2 regions of the Saccharothrix lopnurensis genome follow, and region 2 is predicted to be linked to the other one. Evidence: riboswitches for the same ligand, from Rfam matches in the RefSeq annotation. Region 2 holds a riboswitch; the other holds the start of a gene.
What was found. A riboswitch is a leader RNA that binds a small molecule or an ion and turns the genes downstream of it on or off. The one in region 2 is predicted to bind S-adenosylmethionine.
Positions count from the first base shown of each region.

Region 1: linked by a shared signal. The riboswitch ahead of thrC (threonine synthase) and the one ahead of ACFP3R_RS06680 (aminotransferase class V-fold PLP-dependent enzyme) in region 2 are both predicted to bind S-adenosylmethionine.

Region 1 covers NZ_JBHSQO010000013.1:89,227-93,429, reverse strand. The annotation lists gene ACFP3R_RS15315 (DNA internalization-related competence protein ComEC/Rec2) at 1-229, shown strand, start outside; gene ACFP3R_RS15310 (hypothetical protein) at 177-638, shown strand; gene thrC (threonine synthase) at 840-2,105, opposite strand; SAM riboswitch class I at 2,117-2,243, opposite strand; gene holA (DNA polymerase III subunit delta) at 2,343-3,326, shown strand; gene rpsT (30S ribosomal protein S20) at 3,638-3,898, opposite strand; gene ACFP3R_RS15290 (glycoside hydrolase family 3 N-terminal domain-containing protein) at 4,029-4,203, opposite strand, start outside.
Region 2 covers NZ_JBHSQO010000005.1:3,561-7,763, reverse strand. The annotation lists gene ACFP3R_RS06690 (RluA family pseudouridine synthase) at 1-248, opposite strand, end outside; gene lspA (signal peptidase II) at 290-853, opposite strand; gene ACFP3R_RS06680 (aminotransferase class V-fold PLP-dependent enzyme) at 877-2,193, opposite strand; SAM riboswitch class IV at 2,226-2,340, opposite strand; gene ACFP3R_RS06675 (potassium/proton antiporter) at 2,543-4,015, opposite strand; gene ACFP3R_RS06670 (M28 family metallopeptidase) at 4,167-4,203, shown strand, end outside.

The DNA of each region.
Region 1 (4,203 bases), on a different contig from region 2:
CGGCGCGGGCAACCGCTACGGCCACCCCAGCGGGGTGGTGGTCGACGCGCTGGTGAAGCAGGGCGCGCTGGTGCTGCGCACCGACCGGGACGGCGACACCGCCGTCCTCACCGGCCCGGAAGGGCTGCGGATCGTCCGCCGGGGCGGTCCGCTCGACGAGGCGAAGGGAAACGAAGATGAGGAACGACAGGTGGATCAGGCTCAACGCGGGGTGGCAGCGGCCAGGTGACCACCGGGCCCTGGGGTGGGCGCTGTGGCAGCCGGGCTACACCGCTCGGCCCTGGCCGCGCGACGAGCTGCGGGCGAGTTTCACCTACTACGTGTGCGAGGACCGGCTCGGCGGGGAACGCGGCATCGTCGCGCGGGCCACCGCCACCGGGGTGGTGCACACGGCCGAGGTGGCTTCCGCCGACGCCGCGTACCGCCTGGTCGCCGACACCCTGTTCGACGACGACCTCGCGATACCGCCGGAGGAGTGGCACGCCGAGCGCTACAACCAGGAAAAGGCGAAACGGCCGTGGCCACAGCTGCTGACCGCGTGGCGCGTGGTCACCGAACCGGTGGAGCCGCGCGTGCTCCCCGAGCTGGCCGCCTTCCCGCGCACGGGCTGGCTGCGCACCTCGGGGGTCGCGCTGTGACCGCCGCACCGGGTTTGGTGACCGTCGCACCGGGTTCGGCACCGGGTTCGGCGGGCACCGAACCTGGCCCGGTTGGTGGCTCCGGCTCGGCCGATGCCTCCGGTGTTGCCGGTGGCTCCGGAGCGGCCGGTGGCGCCGGTGTGGCTTGTGGCGCCGGTGTGGCTTGTGGCTCCGATGTGGCCGGTGGTCCGGGTGGTGGTGTCAGTCCTGAAGGGCCTTCAGCACGGCCTCCGCCGACGGCGGCACGTTCGCCCGGGGGCCGATGCGGTCGCTGAGGGCGTCGAGGGTCTTGAGGCCGTCGCCGGTGATGAGCAGGACGGTTTCGCCGTCCGGGTCGAGCTGCCCGGACTCGATGAGCTTCTTCGCGGTGGCGACGGTCACGCCGCCGGCCGTCTCCGCGAAGATGCCCTCGGTGCGGGCCAGCAGCCGGATGCCCTCGATGACCTCTTCGTCGGTGACGTCCTCGATCGCGCCGTTGGTGCGGCGCACGGCGTCCAGCACGTAGGGACCGTCGGCGGGGGCGCCGATCGCCAGTGAGCGGGCGATGGTGTCCGGGCGCACCGGGGAGACCACGTCGTGGCCGGCCTTGAAGGCGGCGGAGACGGGGGAGCAGCCGGTGGCCTGGGCGCCGAACACCCGGTACGGGGTCTGCTCGACCAGGTCGAGTTCGCCCAGCTCGCGGAAGGCTTTGTCGACCTTGGTCAACTGGGAGCCGGACGCGATGGGCACCACGATCTGGTCGGGCAGGCGCCAGCCGAGCTGTTCGGCGACCTCGTAGCCCAGCGTCTTGGAGCCCTCGGCGTAGTAGGGGCGGACGTTGACGTTGACGAACGCCCAGTCCTCGTGCTCGGCGGCCAGTTCCTGGGCCAGCCGGTTCACGTCGTCGTAGTTGCCGTCGACGGTGATCAGGTTGCCGTCGTAGACGGCGGTCATGAGGATCTTCGCCTGCTCCAGGGAGGAGGGCACCAAGACCACCGACTCCCAGCCGGCGCGGGCCGCGGCGGCGGCGACGGCGTTGGCGAGGTTGCCGGTGGACGGGCAGGCCAGCACCTTGAAGCCCAGCTCGCGGGCCGCGGCGAGGGCGACGCCGACGACGCGGTCCTTGAAGGAGTGGGTGGGGTTGCCGGTGTCGTCCTTGACCCAGACCTTGCGGACGCCCAGGGCCTTGGCGAGGCGGTCGGCCTCCACCAGGCGGGTGCCGCCGGGGTTGGTGTTGGGGTGCGACTCGACCGTGGAGGGCACGGGCAGCAGGCCGCGGTAGCGCCAGATCGACCGGGGGCCGGCTTCGATGTCCTCACGGCGGACGCGGCCGAAGTCGTAGGCCACTTCCAGCGGCCCGAAACACTCCAGGCAGGCGTATTCCGGTGCGAGCGGCGTCTCGTGCCCGCACTCCCGACAGGACAGGGCACGAGCCGGACCGAGGTCGAAGGAGGTGGTGGTCGCCGAGGGCGCACTGACAGCAGTCATCGCGAGGTGTCTCCTCATCTTTCCCGCGTCGCGGGTCGGAATTGGCACCGTGATCGCCGGCGGGCGCTGGACGCGCACGCTGAACGACGGGTTGCCGGGGCTTCTACGGGCCGATCCCTCTGCCCCTCTGGATGAGCGGTATTCAGTTGTGGTGACGTCAACCTACGACACGATCCCGACCCGTAGCCAGTGACGTCCACCATCCGGACGGCGAACGGGCGTGGGAGGATCGCGCGCGTGAGTGCGCCCACTGACACGCCCGATGCCGTCCACCTGGTCATCGGCGAGGAGGAGTTGCTGGTCGAACGCGCGGTGCGCGGCGCGCTGGACCTCGCGCGGAAGATCGACCCGCAGGCCGACCTGACGCGCGTTCGGGTGACCGAGCTCACCCCTCCCGAGCTGGCCGAACTGGTGAGCCCGTCGCTGTTCGCGGAGGGTCGCGTGATCGCGCTCGAAGCCGCGCAGGAGGTGGGCAAGGAGATCGCCGACGCCGTGATCGCCTACGCCAAGGCGCCCGCCGACGGGGTGACGCTGGTCGTCGTGCACAGCGGTGGTGGGCGCAGCAAGGCGGCCAAGGAGCTGCCCGCCGCGCTGCGCAAGGCGGGCGCCGGGGTGACCGAGTGCCCCAAGGTCACCAAGGCCACGGACCGCGAGGCGTTCGTGCGCAACGAGATCCGGGCGGCCGGCGGCGGCAAGGCGGACCCGGAGGCCGTGGCCGCGCTGATCGAGGCGGTCGGCTCCGACCTCCGGGAGCTGGCCGCGGCGGCGTCGCAGCTGGTCGCCGACACCGGTGGGAAGGTCGACGCCGAGGCGGTCCGCCGCTACCACCGTGGGCGGGCGGAGGTGACCGGGTTCGCGGTCGCGGAGAAGGCCGTGATGGGTGACCGGGCCGGTGCGCTGGAGGCGCTGCGCTGGGCGATCCAGCTCGGTGTGCCGCACGTGCTGGTGGCCGACGCGCTGGCGGACGCGGTGCGCACGGTCGCGCGCGTGTCGGCGGTCGGTCGGGGGGACCCGTTCAAGCTGGCGGGTGAGCTGGGTATGCCGCCGTGGAAGGTGAAGAAGGCCCAGGGGCAGTCGCGTGGGTGGGAGGAGTGGGGGTTGGCGTCGGCCATGTCGGTGGTCGCGGACCTCAACGCGGACGTGAAGGGCGCCGCCGCCGACTCGGGGTACGCCTTGGAGCGAGCGGTCTTGAAGATCGTCGCCGCCCGCGGTCGGCGGTGAACGCCGGGCTGGTGAACGCCGGGCTGGTGAACGCCGGGCTGGTGAACGCCGGGCTGGTTGAGCGCCGGGCTGCTGAATGCCGAGACGCCGCCGGTCGGCGTGCGACCGGTGCCCGGTGCCCGGTGCCCGGAAAAGCTTAGGGATGAGTGCTCGGTGGCCGGAAAGCAGGGATGACTGCCCGGTGGCCGGAAAAGCTCGAAACAAGTGCCCGGCGGCCGGAAAAGCAGGAGCGCCGCCCGCCCCGCGAGGGGAGAGCGGCGCTCCGGTGCTGTGGTGCTCGGTGCTGTGGTGCTCGGTGCCGTGGACCAGGGTCAGACCTGGTTGGCGCGCCTGGCCAGCGCCGACTTCTTGTTGGCGGCCTGGTTGGCGTGGATCACGCCCTTGGTGACGGCCTTGTCGAGCTTGCGGGAAGCCTCCTGCGCCAGCGCGACGGCCTTCTCCTTGTCACCGGCCTCGGCGGCCTCACGGAACTTGCGGATCGCGGTCTTCAGCGACGACTTGACGGCCTTGTTGCGCAGGCGCGCCTTCTCGTTCGTCTTGATCCGCTTCAGCTGGGACTTGATGTTCGCCACGCGAAAGCCACCCTTTTCCTCGGTCTCGGAGTCGTACCGCGCTCGTCGATCGGCTCCACCCCGAACCCGGGGCGGTCTTCCTCCACTGCGGAATGCCGCGCGGTACGACCAGTCACGATATCAGGGCTGCTCACCGCACCGTGAACCCCGCCCTCCCCTCGCCGACCAGCACCTCGTACCGGCCCTTCGCCACCTCGGGCCTGCCGGTGGCGTCCATGTCGCCCGCGGTCGTGGCCAGGCGGGTCGCGTCGAAGGTCACCCGCACCGCGCGCTGCTCGCCCGCCTTCAGCTCCACCCGGGTGAAG
Region 2 (4,203 bases):
ACCGGCTTGTCGACCACGATCACGTCGTCGTCCTCGTGCAGGACCTCCAGGCCCTCCACGGGCACGGCCTGCACCTGGACCGGCCGCTCGGGCTCGGGGAGGGTGACCTCCAGCACCGAGCCGGCGACCAGCCGGTCGGACTTGCCCGCCGGGTGCCCGTCCAGCACCACGTCGCCCGACTCGGTCAGCGCCGCCACCGCGGTGCGCGACAGGCCCAGCAGCTTGGCCAGGCCCGCGTCGACGCGCATACCGTCCAGGCCGTCCGGCACGGGCAGGTTGCGGTAGCCGCTCACTTCTTCTTCTCCACCTTGGTGCCGTCGTAGTCGCGCTGGAGCAGGGCCATCAGCACGATGACGCCGCCGCCCACGCAGATGGCCGAGTCGGCCAGGTTGAACACGGGGAAGAAGTTGCCCCACGGGTCGAGCACCGAGATGAAGTCGACCACGCCGCCCCGCAGCGGGCCGGGGGCGCGGAACACCCGGTCGACCAGGTTGCCCATCGCGCCGCCCAGGATGAGCCCCAGGCCGATGGCCCAGCCGACCGACCGCAGCCGGCGGGCGATCCACAGGATGAAGCCGACCACGCTGAACGCGATCAGCGCGAGGATCACCGTCCAGCCCTCGGCCAGGCCGAACGCCGCGCCGGTGTTGCGGATCAGCGGCAGGTAGAGCAGGCCGCCGAGCAGCTCGACCGGCTCCCGGCCCTCCAGCCGCTCCACCGCCAGGACCTTGGTGCCCAGGTCGAGCGCCAGCACGAGCGGCGCGATGACGGCCAGCAGGGCGACGCGGCGCTGGGGCAGCGGCGCCTCCGGTTGGTCCGCGGCGTCGGACTCGGTGTTGGGCTCAGTGCTCACCCGGCCATTGTCCAGCATCCCCGTCAGCGCAGGAACGGCGGGAGCGGGCGCACGTCGTCGACCGGCGCCCACCGACCCTCCCTCAGTTCGTACTCGAACCGCGAACCCTCGGTGACGAGCCGGCGCAGCGCCTCGACGAACCGGTCCACGTGCTCCTCGGTGGTGCCCAGCCCGATCGAGGCGCGCAGCGCGGGGCCGCCGGCCAGCCGCTGGACGGCCACGTGGGCGCAGAACGCGCCGTCGCGCACGCCGATGCCGTGCTCGGCGGACAGCGCCGCCGCCAGGTAGCCGACGTCCTGCGCGCCCACCGTGAAGCCGACCACGCCCACCCGGTCGTGCCCGGCCCCGAACAGCGACAGCTCCGCCACGCCGGGCACCGACCGCAGGCCGTCCCGCAGCCGCGCCAGCAGCACCCGCTCGTGCTCCAGCGTCTGCGCCCAGTGCCGCGCCAGCACGTCGCAGGCGGTGGCCAGGGCGTGCGCGCCCACCACGTTGGGGGTGCCCGCCTCGTGCCGCTCGGGCCCGTTCGACCAGGACACGCCCAACCGGCCGCCGCGGTCGGTGACGCGGGCCGTGGCCCCGCCGCCCACCAGGTAGGGCTCGGCGGCCCGGAGCCAGTCCGACCGGCCGACCAGCGCGCCCGCGCCGAACGGGGCGTACAGCTTGTGCCCGGACACCACGGCGTAGTCGACGTCCAGGGCCCGCAGGTCGATGGGCCGGTGTGGCGCGAGCTGGGCGGCGTCCAGGACGACGCGCGCACCGCGGCGGCGCGCCACCCGCACCACCTCGGCCACCGGCCACACCTCGCCGGTGACGTTCGACGCGCCGGTCACCACCACCAGCCGCGGCCCGACCGGCGCCTCGCGCAGCGCCCGGTCCAGCTCCAGCACCGCCGCGGCCGGGTCGCCGGGCGTCCGCAGCCGCCGCACGTGCGGCCCGCGCCACGGCAGCAGCGCCGCGTGGTGCTCGGTGTCGAACAGCACCACCGCCGTCCGCCGCGGCAGGGCCCTGGCCAGCAGGTTCAGCGCGTCGGTGGTGTTGCGGGTGAACACGACCGAGTCGCTGTCGCGCGCGCCCAGGAACCGGCGCACCGCCTCCCGCGCCTGCTCGTAAACCCGCGTCGACACCTGTGAGGCGAACCCGGCGCCCCGGTGCACGCTCGCGCACCAGGGCAGCAGCTCGTCGACGGCGTCCCGCACCTGCTCCAGGCAGGGCGCGCCGGCCGCGTGGTCCAGGTTCGCGTACTCGACCCGCTCGCCGGTCAGCACCGGCACCCTCAGCGAGGCGCCCACCGTCCGGGGCAGACCGGCACCGACGACAGGGGAAACCGCAACGGCCACGAGACCCTCCGGGAGTCCGGGACTCCACCGGAGGCCCGCGCTTGCCGCACGCCCGACGCGCACGACCAGGTCCTCACCGGGGGCACCCCACCGCGGTTGGAGGGTTGCCGGCCAGCAAGCCCGGGCTTGTCACTGGCACTCATGACCTTCCCCACCACCCTAACCCCACCCCCACCACCCCACCACCCATCCCACCCCCTGAGACCGCGAGTCGTACGCCCAGACCCCGCGAGTCGTACGTTCAGGACCCCCGAGTTACACGTTCAGGCACCCCGCAGGGTGACGCGAACGCTGAATTCGGGGGTCCTGGACGTACGACACGACGGGCGGGAACGTACGACTCGCGGGGTCAGGGCAGGCCCGCGTCGCCCTTCCAGCGGGCGAAGCGACCGGCCCGGTCCACCGCCCGGATCCGCTGCTCCGTGGCCGTGCGCACGACGTCCGTGCACACCACCAGCAGCTGGTCGTGCTCCTGCAACCGCGTGGTCGGCTGGGGCGTGAACCCCTTGTCGCCCCGCACCACCAGGCTCACCGAGGACCCCGGCGGCAACCGCAGCTCGGACAGGTACACGCCGTGCAGCTGGGACCCCCGCTGGATGCGCACCTGGAGCAGCTCCGCGCCCAGCTCGTCCAGCGCCGACGAGTCGACCTGCACCTCCAGCGCCTCACCCGACCGGACCAGCTTCAGCCACTTCGCCAGCCACGGCAGCGTCGTCCCCTGCACCACCGTCAGCACGACGACCAGCACGAACACGGCGTCCACCAGCCGCTGCGCCCCCGGCACCCCCTGGATCAACGGGATCAGCGCGAACACGATCGGCACCGCGCCCCGCAGCCCCGACCACGAGATGAACACCTGCTCCCGCCACGGCACCCGGAACGGCAGCGCCGCGCACAGCACCGACAGCGGTCGCGCCACCAGCACCAGCACCCCGCCCGCCACCAGCGCCGGCACCACCGCGTCGAGCAGCCGACCGGGCGAGGCGTACAGCCCGAGCAGCACGAACAGCCCGATCTGGGACAGCCACCCCAGCCCCTCGGCGAACGACAGCGTGTCCGACCGGTGCGGCAGCCGCGCGTTGCCCAGCACCAGCGCCGAGATGTAGACCGCGAGGAACCCGGACGCGTGCGCCAGGTCCCCCGCCGTGTAAGCCAGCACGCACACCGCCACCGTGGCCAGCGGGTACAGGCCGGTCGCGGGCAGCGCCGCCCGGCGCAGCCCCACGCCTCCCAGCCACCCCAGCGCGAGCCCGATCAGCGTGCCCGCGACCAGCTCGTAGCCCATCAGCAGCGGCGCGGTCCAGGTGATCGGGTCCGGCGCCGCCAGCAGCACGACGGCGATGTACACCGGCGCGTCGTTGATGCCGGACTCCAGCTCCAGCGGTCCGATCAGCCGCTTGCCCACGCCCACCCCGCGCAGCACGCTGAACACCGCCGCCGCGTCCGTGGACGACAGCACCGCGCCCCACAGCAGCGCCGTGCGCCAGTCCATGTCCAGCAGCAGGTGCAGCCCGAACGCGGTGACCGCGATGCTGACCCCGACGGACACTGTGGACAGTGCCACGCCCAGCCCCAGCGCGGGCCGCACGTCGCGCCACCGCGTGGTCAGACCGCCCTCGGTGAGGATCAGCACGAGCGCGACCGTGCCCAGCGACCGGGTGAGGTCCGCGTCCTCGAACTGGATGCCCAGCACCGCCTCGCCCAGCAGCACGCCGATGCCGAGGTAGAGCAGGAGCGACGGCAGGCCGAGCCGGATCGACAGCCGCACCGCGACGACCGAGAGCAGGAGCACCCCGGCGGCGACACCGAGGAAGCCCGTCACACCACCCACTCGACCTCCTGTCGTCACGCGTCGCGGTCATTCTCCCCGTTGTCGCCGATCTGGACTAATCAGGCACCAGCCGAACGACGCTACCGGCGGCGCGCCGACCAGGGCACGGTGGGAGAACCTCCACTTCCCTGCGGGAGAAACCGTGAAACTGCGAACGATCTCCGTCGTGCTGGTCACCG